2 regions of the Kerstersia similis genome follow, and region 2 is predicted to be linked to the other one. Evidence: predicted binding sites of a transcription regulator. Region 2 holds the regulator's gene; the other holds the start of a gene.
What was found. Region 2 encodes LexA, which represses DNA repair genes until DNA is damaged. Its sites were predicted from a motif close to ACTGTATNNNNATACAGT; they were not measured.
Positions count from the first base shown of each region.

Region 1 (4,431 bases), on a different contig from region 2:
CCTGCCGATAAAGCGTACTTTGGGCCAGACCGGTCTGTTCGGCCAAGGCGGCAATACTGAGGGGGGCATCGTGTCGCGCCAGCGTAGCCAGTACGAACAGCACGCGATCTGCGCCTGCCCCGACGGATTGATCTGTTGTCACCATCGGGCTCCAAACTGAGTGATGTGACAAAGATTATCAATTTGTGGCGTTTTTCTTGGAAATTATTCCCATCAATTGAGAATTTACCGGGAAAACCCCGAATATTTTCTTTTGAAAAAGTTGCACGGTGACTTGCTGCCCTGGGGTGGGCAGGCTCGGAATTCCGGGAAAAAAGGGGGGGCTGTGCCGGTTACGCATGCATTTGAAGCCGCGTCCCGCTCGCCCGGTGCGGCTGATTTCAGCAGGCTGCAGAGGGGTGTTCGTGCCGGGCGCTGTCCGGCAAGCCCTGCTGTGGGGCGGGCCGTGGGCGGCGGTGGCGGGCGCGCAAGCCTCCGCTGATGCCGCAAATCATGGCCGGGCTGGCGGACGGCAGCGGCACCGGGGGAGTCTGGGCGTGGCCGCAGCGGGAAGGAATCAGGCGCTGAAAAAAAAACGGCCTGGTCAGAGACCAGGCCGTTGGGGAACGCTCGGCGTCGTGCGAATTGCTCGCGGGGGCACGGCGCCAGCGATGAAGCGGTACCGGACATGTGGCACAGGGGGGCTGCGCCTGCCATGCGGGGGAACCGGTGTCCGCCATCATGGAAGCCAGTCTAGTCGCTCTGGTCTGACAGAGTCCTGAATAATTCCATGGACAAGTGCCCATGCCGCCATGGCGGGGAGGGCGGCCAGGCGGGTGGGGAAGTGTCAGGAATCGTCAGCCGGGATCAGGCGGATGGCGGCAGGGTGTGGCGGATTTGTCATGCTGGTTTTTTGTACAGTATAATCTGATGCCATAATGCCGACGGTACCTGGCTATCGGTGCGCCGCGCGGGCCATCAGGAAGTTTTCTGGCAGGGATGGCCTGGCAGGAAGCCTGAAGGCTTGCACTGGCCACCATGCCGGGCAGCCCGGAAGCCATTTCCGCAAGACAAGCAAGACAATTCAGCAGCTCCGGTCAGCTTCCGGGCATCTATTCAGCTTAAGGATTCATACATGGACGACAAACTCAGCAAGGCCGCCGCGTCGGAAAAGGCCAAGGCGCTGTCCGCCGCGCTGTCGCAGATCGAGAAACAGTTCGGCAAAGGCTCCGTCATGCGCTATGGCGACAACGAGGTCGAGCACGATATCCAGGTCGTTTCTACCGGTTCGCTGGGGCTGGACATTGCCCTGGGCGTCGGCGGCCTGCCGCGTGGCCGTGTGGTGGAAATCTATGGTCCGGAATCCTCGGGCAAGACCACGCTGACCTTGCAGGTCATCGCCGAAATGCAGAAGATAGGCGGCACTTGCGCGTTCATCGACGCCGAGCACGCCCTGGATGTGCAGTATGCCGCCAAACTGGGCGTGAACCTGTCCGACCTGCTGATCTCCCAGCCCGATACCGGTGAGCAGGCTTTGGAAATCACGGATGCGCTGGTGCGTTCCGGTTCGGTCGATCTGATCGTCATCGACTCCGTCGCGGCGCTGGTGCCCAAGGCGGAAATCGAAGGCGACATGGGCGATTCGCTGCCCGGCCTGCAGGCCCGCCTGATGAGCCAGGCCTTGCGCAAGCTGACTGCCACCATCAAACGCACGAATTGCATGGTGATCTTCATCAACCAGATCCGCATGAAGATCGGCGTGATGTTCGGCAACCCGGAAACCACGACGGGGGGCAATGCGCTGAAGTTCTATTCCTCCGTTCGCCTGGACATCCGTCGTATCGGTTCCATCAAGCGTGGCGATGAAGTCGTGGGTAATGAAACCCGCGTCAAGGTGGTCAAGAACAAGGTTTCGCCGCCGTTCAAGCAGGCCGAATTCGACATCATGTATGGCTCGGGCATTTCGCGTGAAGGCGAAATCATCGACCTCGGGGTGCAGGCAGGGATCGTCGAAAAATCCGGTGCCTGGTATAGCTACAGCGGCACGCGCATCGGCCAGGGCAAGGACAATGTCCGCGAGTACCTGAAGGAACACCCTGAAACGGCAGTGGAAATTGAAAACCGGGTGCGCGAAAGCCTGGGAATTTCCCTGCGGGCTGCGGCAGTCGCCTCGGCAGCGGGCAAGGGTGAGGCCGAAGGCGACTTCGCCGACTGACGCTTGTGAATTCAGCCTGGCGTAACGGCAACAGGCGCCTGGGTGGGTTTGCCTCCAGGCGCCATGACGACCCGGATCGGCGTGCTGACGCTGAGACTGAAAATCGGCCGGCGCCGCTGCGCGCCACGCTGGGCGATGCCTACAAAGTCTTGGATGAAGACGAAGATTTCGAGTCGGATTGCTTTGTTGATGCCCCCCCAGGGGGCATGGCCGAGCCTGCTGATGCGTTTGAGGCCGTGCCAGCGCGGCAAGCCGCAGCGATGGAGCCGGGTAGCGACGCTGCTCGATCCCCTGCCGGGCAGGCTGCCCGGTTCGCAGCCCGCTCTACAACTCGATCTACAGATCATTCTGTGGCCCGGTCCGCAGTTCAGTCCGCAGCCCGACTCTCGGATACTGATGGCCCGGCTGCCAGTGCGGAGCGGCGTGGGCCGTCACTCAAGGCCAGGGCCGTGGGTTTGCTGTCGCGCCGGGAGTACAGCCGCAAGGAACTGAGCGGCCGTCTTGTGCCGCATGCGCCCGATCTTGAAACCTTGACGGCGTTGCTGGACGACTTGCAGCGCGAAGGCTGGTTGTCTGATGAACGTTACGCGCGCAGCATGCTGAATCAGCGCAGCGCCCGCCAGGGCGAGCGACGCATCATCGGTGATTTGCGTCGTCAGGGCGTGGCAGATGAATTGCTGGATACCTTGTCCGAAGATTTGCGCGCGACGGAGTACGAGCGTGCCGTGCAGGTCTGGCGCAAACGCTTCGACGGCAAGGCTTTACCCGACACACCCAAGGAGTACGCGCGCCAGGCCCGTTTCCTGGCGGCTCGGGGGTTTGCCGGGCATGTGGTGGGCAAGGTGCTGAAGGCTGCCTTGCGTGGCGAATCCGAGCCTGAGGGGTTTGACGGGCTTGAGGGGTTTTCCGACTAGACCTCATGAATGCCGGACAGCGTCTTGAAACAGACGGTCCGGGCAATTTTCAGGAACTCCTGCATATAGGGCGCGTGTTCGTCTTCGGCGCGTACCGCTGCGTACAGCGTGCGCCATACCCCTTGGCGGCCCAGCTTGGCAATATGCAGCCAGCCCTGGTTCAGGTACTCCGTCAGCGCCCAGTTGGGCAGAGCGGCAACGCCACGGTTGCTGGCGACCAGTTGGGCGATGATGGGCGTCAGTTCCGCCTTGCGAATCGCAGCGGGTTCGATGTCCTGTGGGTCCAGAAAAGCCGTGAAGACATCCAGACGCTGACGTTCCACCGGATAGGTGATCAAGGTCTGATCCGCCAGATGAATGGCGTCGATATGATCGTATTCGGCCAGCGGGCTGCTTTGGGAGACAGCCAGCACCAGCTCGTAGCGGAACAGGGGAACGTAGGTAATGGCGTCCAGCGGCTGCGGGTCGGAGGTTACGACCAGATCCAGGTCGCCGCGCAGCAGGGCAGGCAAGGGCGCAAAGGAAAAGGCAGCAGATAGATCCAGGGCAACTTCCGGCCATTTGGCACGGAATTCATCCATCGCAGGCATGAGCCACTGGAAGCAGGAATGGCATTCGATGGCCAGATGCAGGCGGCCGGTGCGGCCCGCCGCCAGACGGGTAATTTCTCGTTCGGCAGTGCGCATCTTGGGCAGGATGTCGTCGGCGAGCGCCAGCAGGCGCAGCCCGGCTGTGGTCAGCCTGGCGGGGCGTGTGCGCCGGTTCAGGAGCGAAACGCCCAGGCGGCTTTCCAATTCACGCAATTGATGCGACAGCGCAGATTGCGTGACATGTAGCCGTTCGGCGGCTTCCAGGAGGCTACCGCCGTCACGGATGGCGCACAGGGTTTCCAGGTGGCGAATTTCGATCATGGTGTCAGGGCAGAGCAGCGGCAGGAGGCCAGCCTCGCGGTAGCCGGGCCAGGGAAGCGTTGCCCGGCGGGCAGGGGCATTCCGAGGGTCGCCGACATGGCAAATGGCGCTGTCTTGTAATAAAGAGTGAAACTGGGCGATGGATTCGAGTCGGTGAATTCGAGCGGTGACATCAGGTGGCCGGCCGTTCAAGGTGAGGGCACGGCGAGTTTCCATGAATTTTGCTCATGCCTGATGAATAACATGAGTTTATCTCATTTTATGAATGCGATATTTGATTTTGTCATTGCGGTATTCCCTAGCAAAATAGACTTGTCTTGAAAATAATTTGCATAGGGATATTTATATATGACGAAAATTCATAATTTGGGTTTCCCCCGTATCGGTGCGCAACGGGAACTCAAACGTGCAG
Region 1 covers NZ_CBCSIQ010000001.1:214,091-218,521, forward strand. The annotation lists gene ACNA1V_RS00860 (IclR family transcriptional regulator) at 1-145, opposite strand, end outside; gene recA (recombinase RecA) at 1,115-2,194, shown strand; gene recX (recombination regulator RecX) at 2,200-3,108, shown strand; gene ACNA1V_RS00875 (LysR family transcriptional regulator) at 3,105-4,019, opposite strand; gene metE (5-methyltetrahydropteroyltriglutamate--homocysteine S-methyltransferase) at 4,368-4,431, shown strand, end outside.
Region 1: recA (recombinase RecA) is a predicted target of LexA. The motif match lies at 884-901, and genes of this name have one in related genera.

Region 2 (4,431 bases):
CTCAGGTCGTGGGGGCATACATTCTGGCTGCGCTATTGGTGTTGCTGGTCGGGGTGACCGGATATTTCGATAAATTGGTGCGCGCCATTCCTCGTGGTATCGCCGCGGGCATGATGGCGGGTATTCTGTTCCAGTTCGGTACCCAGGCATTTACTGCGGCCGGAAAAATGCCCGCGCTGGTCTTTGCCATGCTGGCGGCCTATTTCGTCTGTAGGCGGCTGTGCCCGCGCTATACGGTGGTGGTTGTGGCCTTGACAGGGTTTGTAGTGGCCCTGGGCCAGCAACTGACCGATTTTTCCAGCCTGACCTTGTCGTGGACCCAGCCCATATTCGTCGTGCCGCAGTTCGACTGGGTGTCGTTCCTGAGCCTGGCCTTGCCGCTGACGATCGTCAGTCTGACGGGGCAGTTCCTGCCTGGCATGGCGGTGATGCAGTTGTCCGGTTACCAGATGCCGGCGCGGCCGGTCATCATGGTGACGGGTCTGGCGTCATTGGCCACGGCTTTCTTTGGCGGTGTGACGATTGTCCTGTCCGCCATTACTGCTGCACTGTGTACGGGTAAGGATGCTCATCCAGAGAAGGACAAGCGTTATATCGCAGGTATTGCCAATGGCGTTTTTTACCTGATCGGCGGAACCTTTGCCGGGACGATTGTCCTGTTGTTCAAGGCCGTTCCGGCCGAACTGGTCGCCATTCTTGCAGGTCTGGCGTTGATAGGCGCCATTGTTTCCAATATGACCCTGGTGGTGGAGGATGCTGCGCACCGAGAGGCAGCAACCATCACTTTTCTGGCGACGGCCTCAGGCATGACCCTCTGGGGCTTTGGTTCTGCTTTCTGGGGAATCGTCATCGGCATGCTGGCCCATGGCATCATGAGCGGCTTCAGGCACGCGAGCGAGTAGCGCGGCAGTATGCCGGCTGATGGCAGGCTGCGCTGCCATGCACCCGCCATGCCAGAAGACTGGCATGGCGGAGGGCAATCAGTGCAGAGCCTGTGCGCGGATCAGGCCGATGGCAATGCCTTCCAGGGCGAAATGCTGGCCCGGACGAATTTCGATGACGGGGTAGTCTGGGTTTTCGGGTAGCAGGCGCAGGCCTTGGCGGTCTTGGCTGAGCCGCTTGACGGTGACTTCGTCGTCGATGCGGGCGACGACGATCTGGCCGTTGCGGGCTTCGCTGGCTTTGCGTACGGCCAGCAGGTCGCCTTCCAGAATGCCGGCGTCGCGCATGCTCATGCCGCGTACTTTGAGGAAGTAGTCTGGCCGGGTGTCAAACAGGGCAGGGTCCACACGCACTTCACGCTCAATGTGCTCCGCCGCGAGTATGGGGCTGCCAGCGGCAACACGGCCGACCAGCGGCACTAGCGCGGATTCGAAATCCGTATGCTGCGCCTGGAGCGCGGGAGACTCTTCAGCCTGCGACAGCCGGATGCCGCGCGAGGTGCCAGGGGTCAGGATGATGGCGCCTTTGCGCGCCAGCGCCTTGAGGTGGTCTTCCGCTGCATTCGGGGAACGGAACCCGAGCGCCTGGGCAATTTCGGCGCGAGTGGGAGGAAAGCCTGTGCCTTCCAAAGACTGGCGGATGAAATCGAGGATCTGTTGCTGGCGCGCGGTGAGCTTGATGGTCATGATTTTGGCTGTATGGACATACAGGGCCAATTTTGTCGGACTTGCGCCCGGAAAGCAAGCCTGGATCAGGCTTTGAGGCAGTTTTTTGCCCTATCCGGCGGGGTTTTTGTCATTTTGGCGGGTTTTCCCGGTTTTTAGCGAAGATGACACGCACCGTCGGCGGTTGGCGGCGCGTGTCGGGGCCGGCGGCCAGCGACGCGACAGCGCGGGTTCAGCGCCTGTCCGGTTCCGCCAGGATGAGGTAATCATGGCCATGGCGCAGTCCCTGTTCCTGTCGGCACAGGGCATGTGCCTGGGCCCGCAGCGTTTGCACGTGTTCCATGAGTGATAGCGCCAGTTGCCTGTCTTGGATCCGGCCCAGGCGTTGCGCGCACATATCGAGCTGGCTGTCGATGAAGCGGGCGCCGTAGCGTATGGGATAGCGCTGTACATCGAGCGCCCGGAAGCCCGCAGTGCGCAATTGGCGCAAGACCCACTCCAATGGATATTCACGGTAGGGGCTTTCCCCCGCCAATAGCAGGCAGGCATCGCGCAGGCGTCCGATTTCCGTGACGGCCGCACCGGCCGGATCGTCTGGAAAGGTGGTGACATACGGTTCCAGGCCAATCACATACAGTCGGCCCTTGACCAGGGGCCGCAGACGTTCAAACAGCCTGTCCTGCCAATAGGGAGCAAAGCCTTCGATGGCACCCAGCAGGTAGTCCGCCAGGACGGTGTCGTAACGCTCACCGCGCAGCAGGTCTGCATCCATCCAGTTGCCCAGCAAGAGCCTGTCCTGGGCTCGCAGACGGCCTTCCGTGGCTGCCTGCACGTTGGCGAGCATGGCTGGCGCACCGGTGACGGCAGTCCAGGCTTCGGTATCCTGGGACAGCAGCCAGGAGATCGAGGCGCGGCCAGTGCCGGCATCGAGGAAGCGCCCCCAGGGCAGGCCGTTCTGGAGCCGTGCGACTTCCGCGTAGAGCGAGCGAGGGCCAGCGCCTGCCGGCGCTGGCGTCACAGGGGGCTGGCTCAAAACTCGATTCCTACGCCTGCCATGACGCTGCGGCCTTGGATTGGTGCCGCGCGCGAAATGAAAGAGACATGGTTGTAGGCGACCCGGTTCAAGAGGTTGCTGCCTTGCACATAAAGGCGGTAGCGCGTGCTGTCGAGCTTGCCATGGTAGGACAAGCCGGCATTGACCATGTTGTAGCCAGGAGTATCGTCTTCGTAGCTGGCGATCTTGTTCTGGCTGAATACCCGGTAGTATTCCAGGAAGCCGTGCCACTGTTGCCAGCTGGCATGGGTGCGCAGGCCCAGGCGCGCGGCGGGAATGCGTGGCAGGTTGGATTGCGGGTCGCGCAGCTTGCCGCGGATATAGTCACCAAACAGGGTGGCGCTCAAGCCTTTGCTGTATTGATAGGTCAGGTCCGCTTCCAGGCCGGTAAAGCTGGCGTCGCGCTGGGTGTATTCGATCAGGCGGAAGTCTTCGAATTGATCCAGGGTTTCGGCATAAATATAGCCATCGACACGGCTGTGGTAGGCGTTCAGTGCGAAGCTGATATCCCCGTCGTCTTTGCGCAGGCCAAACTCTACGGTGTTGGCTGTTTCCCGGCCCAGGTCGGTATTGCCGCGCTCATAGGTATTGGTCGCCAGGTGTACGCCTTTGGCATACATTTCCTGGGCGTTGGGCAGGCGTTGCGAACGCGAGAACGAGACCGTGGCGGCATAGCCGGGAGTGAAGTCCCAGATGGCAGCAGCAGATAAGGAGTTGGCGTGGTCGCTCTTGCCGGGCTGCGTCCCGGCGGTGGGGGTCAGGCGTTGCCATTCTTGGCGGGCGCCGACTTCAAAGCGCCAGTCGTCATGACGGTATTCTTCCAGCAGGAACAGGCCCGTGCTGCTGGTGCGGGTGCGCGGAACAAAACTTTCCAGGCCGGTGGATTCAAAATGGGAGCGCGCGGTTTGCAGGCCCACGACACCGTGCCAGCGGCCTAGTGGCTGATGTTGCAGTTCCAGGCGCAAGTCGCGCCCACGGTTGGTGAATGTGGTGGCCGTGATGCCTTCATCGCGTTCGTCGTGACGGTAATCGGTATGGCTGGCGCGTAGCCGCAGCTGGTCGAAACCGGGCAGGGGGTTGCGCAGTTCGCCGCGCAGGTCTATCCGTTCGCTGCGTAGGTGCGCCGTGGCTGCGTGCTCTTCTCCGTGGTCGTGAGAATGCTCATGATCGTGATCGTTGTCGTGGCTGTGGCTGCCGCAGTGCAGCGTAGCGCCATGGGGGTGGCAGCTTTCGTACTCATGGCTGTGGCCAGGCAGGCCATAGTCGTCCTCGCGGTAGGAATAGGCCAGTCCCAGGTAGCCGCGGTCGCCGATGAAAGAGAAGCCCAGGCTGCCTTGCGTGCTGTCGGTGTTGGAATTGGCGACCTTGCTGAAATCCTGGCCGGGAACGCGATAGTCGTCCGAGCGCAGCCGTGAGCCTTCAACATGCAGCGCAACATTGCCTTCGCCGGTTGTCAGGGCAAAGGCGCCAGCCCGTTCGTTCGAACCTGTGGCGCCGCGCAACTGCACCTGGCCGCTCAGGCCGTTATCGGGAATGTGCGTGGGAATTTTGTCATCCACGACATTGACGACGCCACCAATGGCGCTACCGCCGTAAAGCAGGGCCGCCGGCCCTCGCAGCACTTCCACGCGCCGGGCCAGCAGCGGATCGACGGTAACAATGTGATCCGGAGAAACCGAGGAGGCATCGAAGATATCTGCGCCATCGGACAGCACCTTGACTCGGGGCGCCGTTTGCCCGCGAATCACAGGGCGGGTGGCGCCGTTGCCA
Region 2 covers NZ_CBCSIQ010000015.1:32,358-36,788, forward strand. The annotation lists gene ACNA1V_RS10580 (benzoate/H(+) symporter BenE family transporter) at 1-902, shown strand, start outside; gene lexA (transcriptional repressor LexA) at 981-1,628, opposite strand; gene ACNA1V_RS10590 (class I SAM-dependent methyltransferase) at 1,840-2,640, opposite strand; gene ACNA1V_RS10595 (TonB-dependent receptor domain-containing protein) at 2,637-4,431, opposite strand, start outside.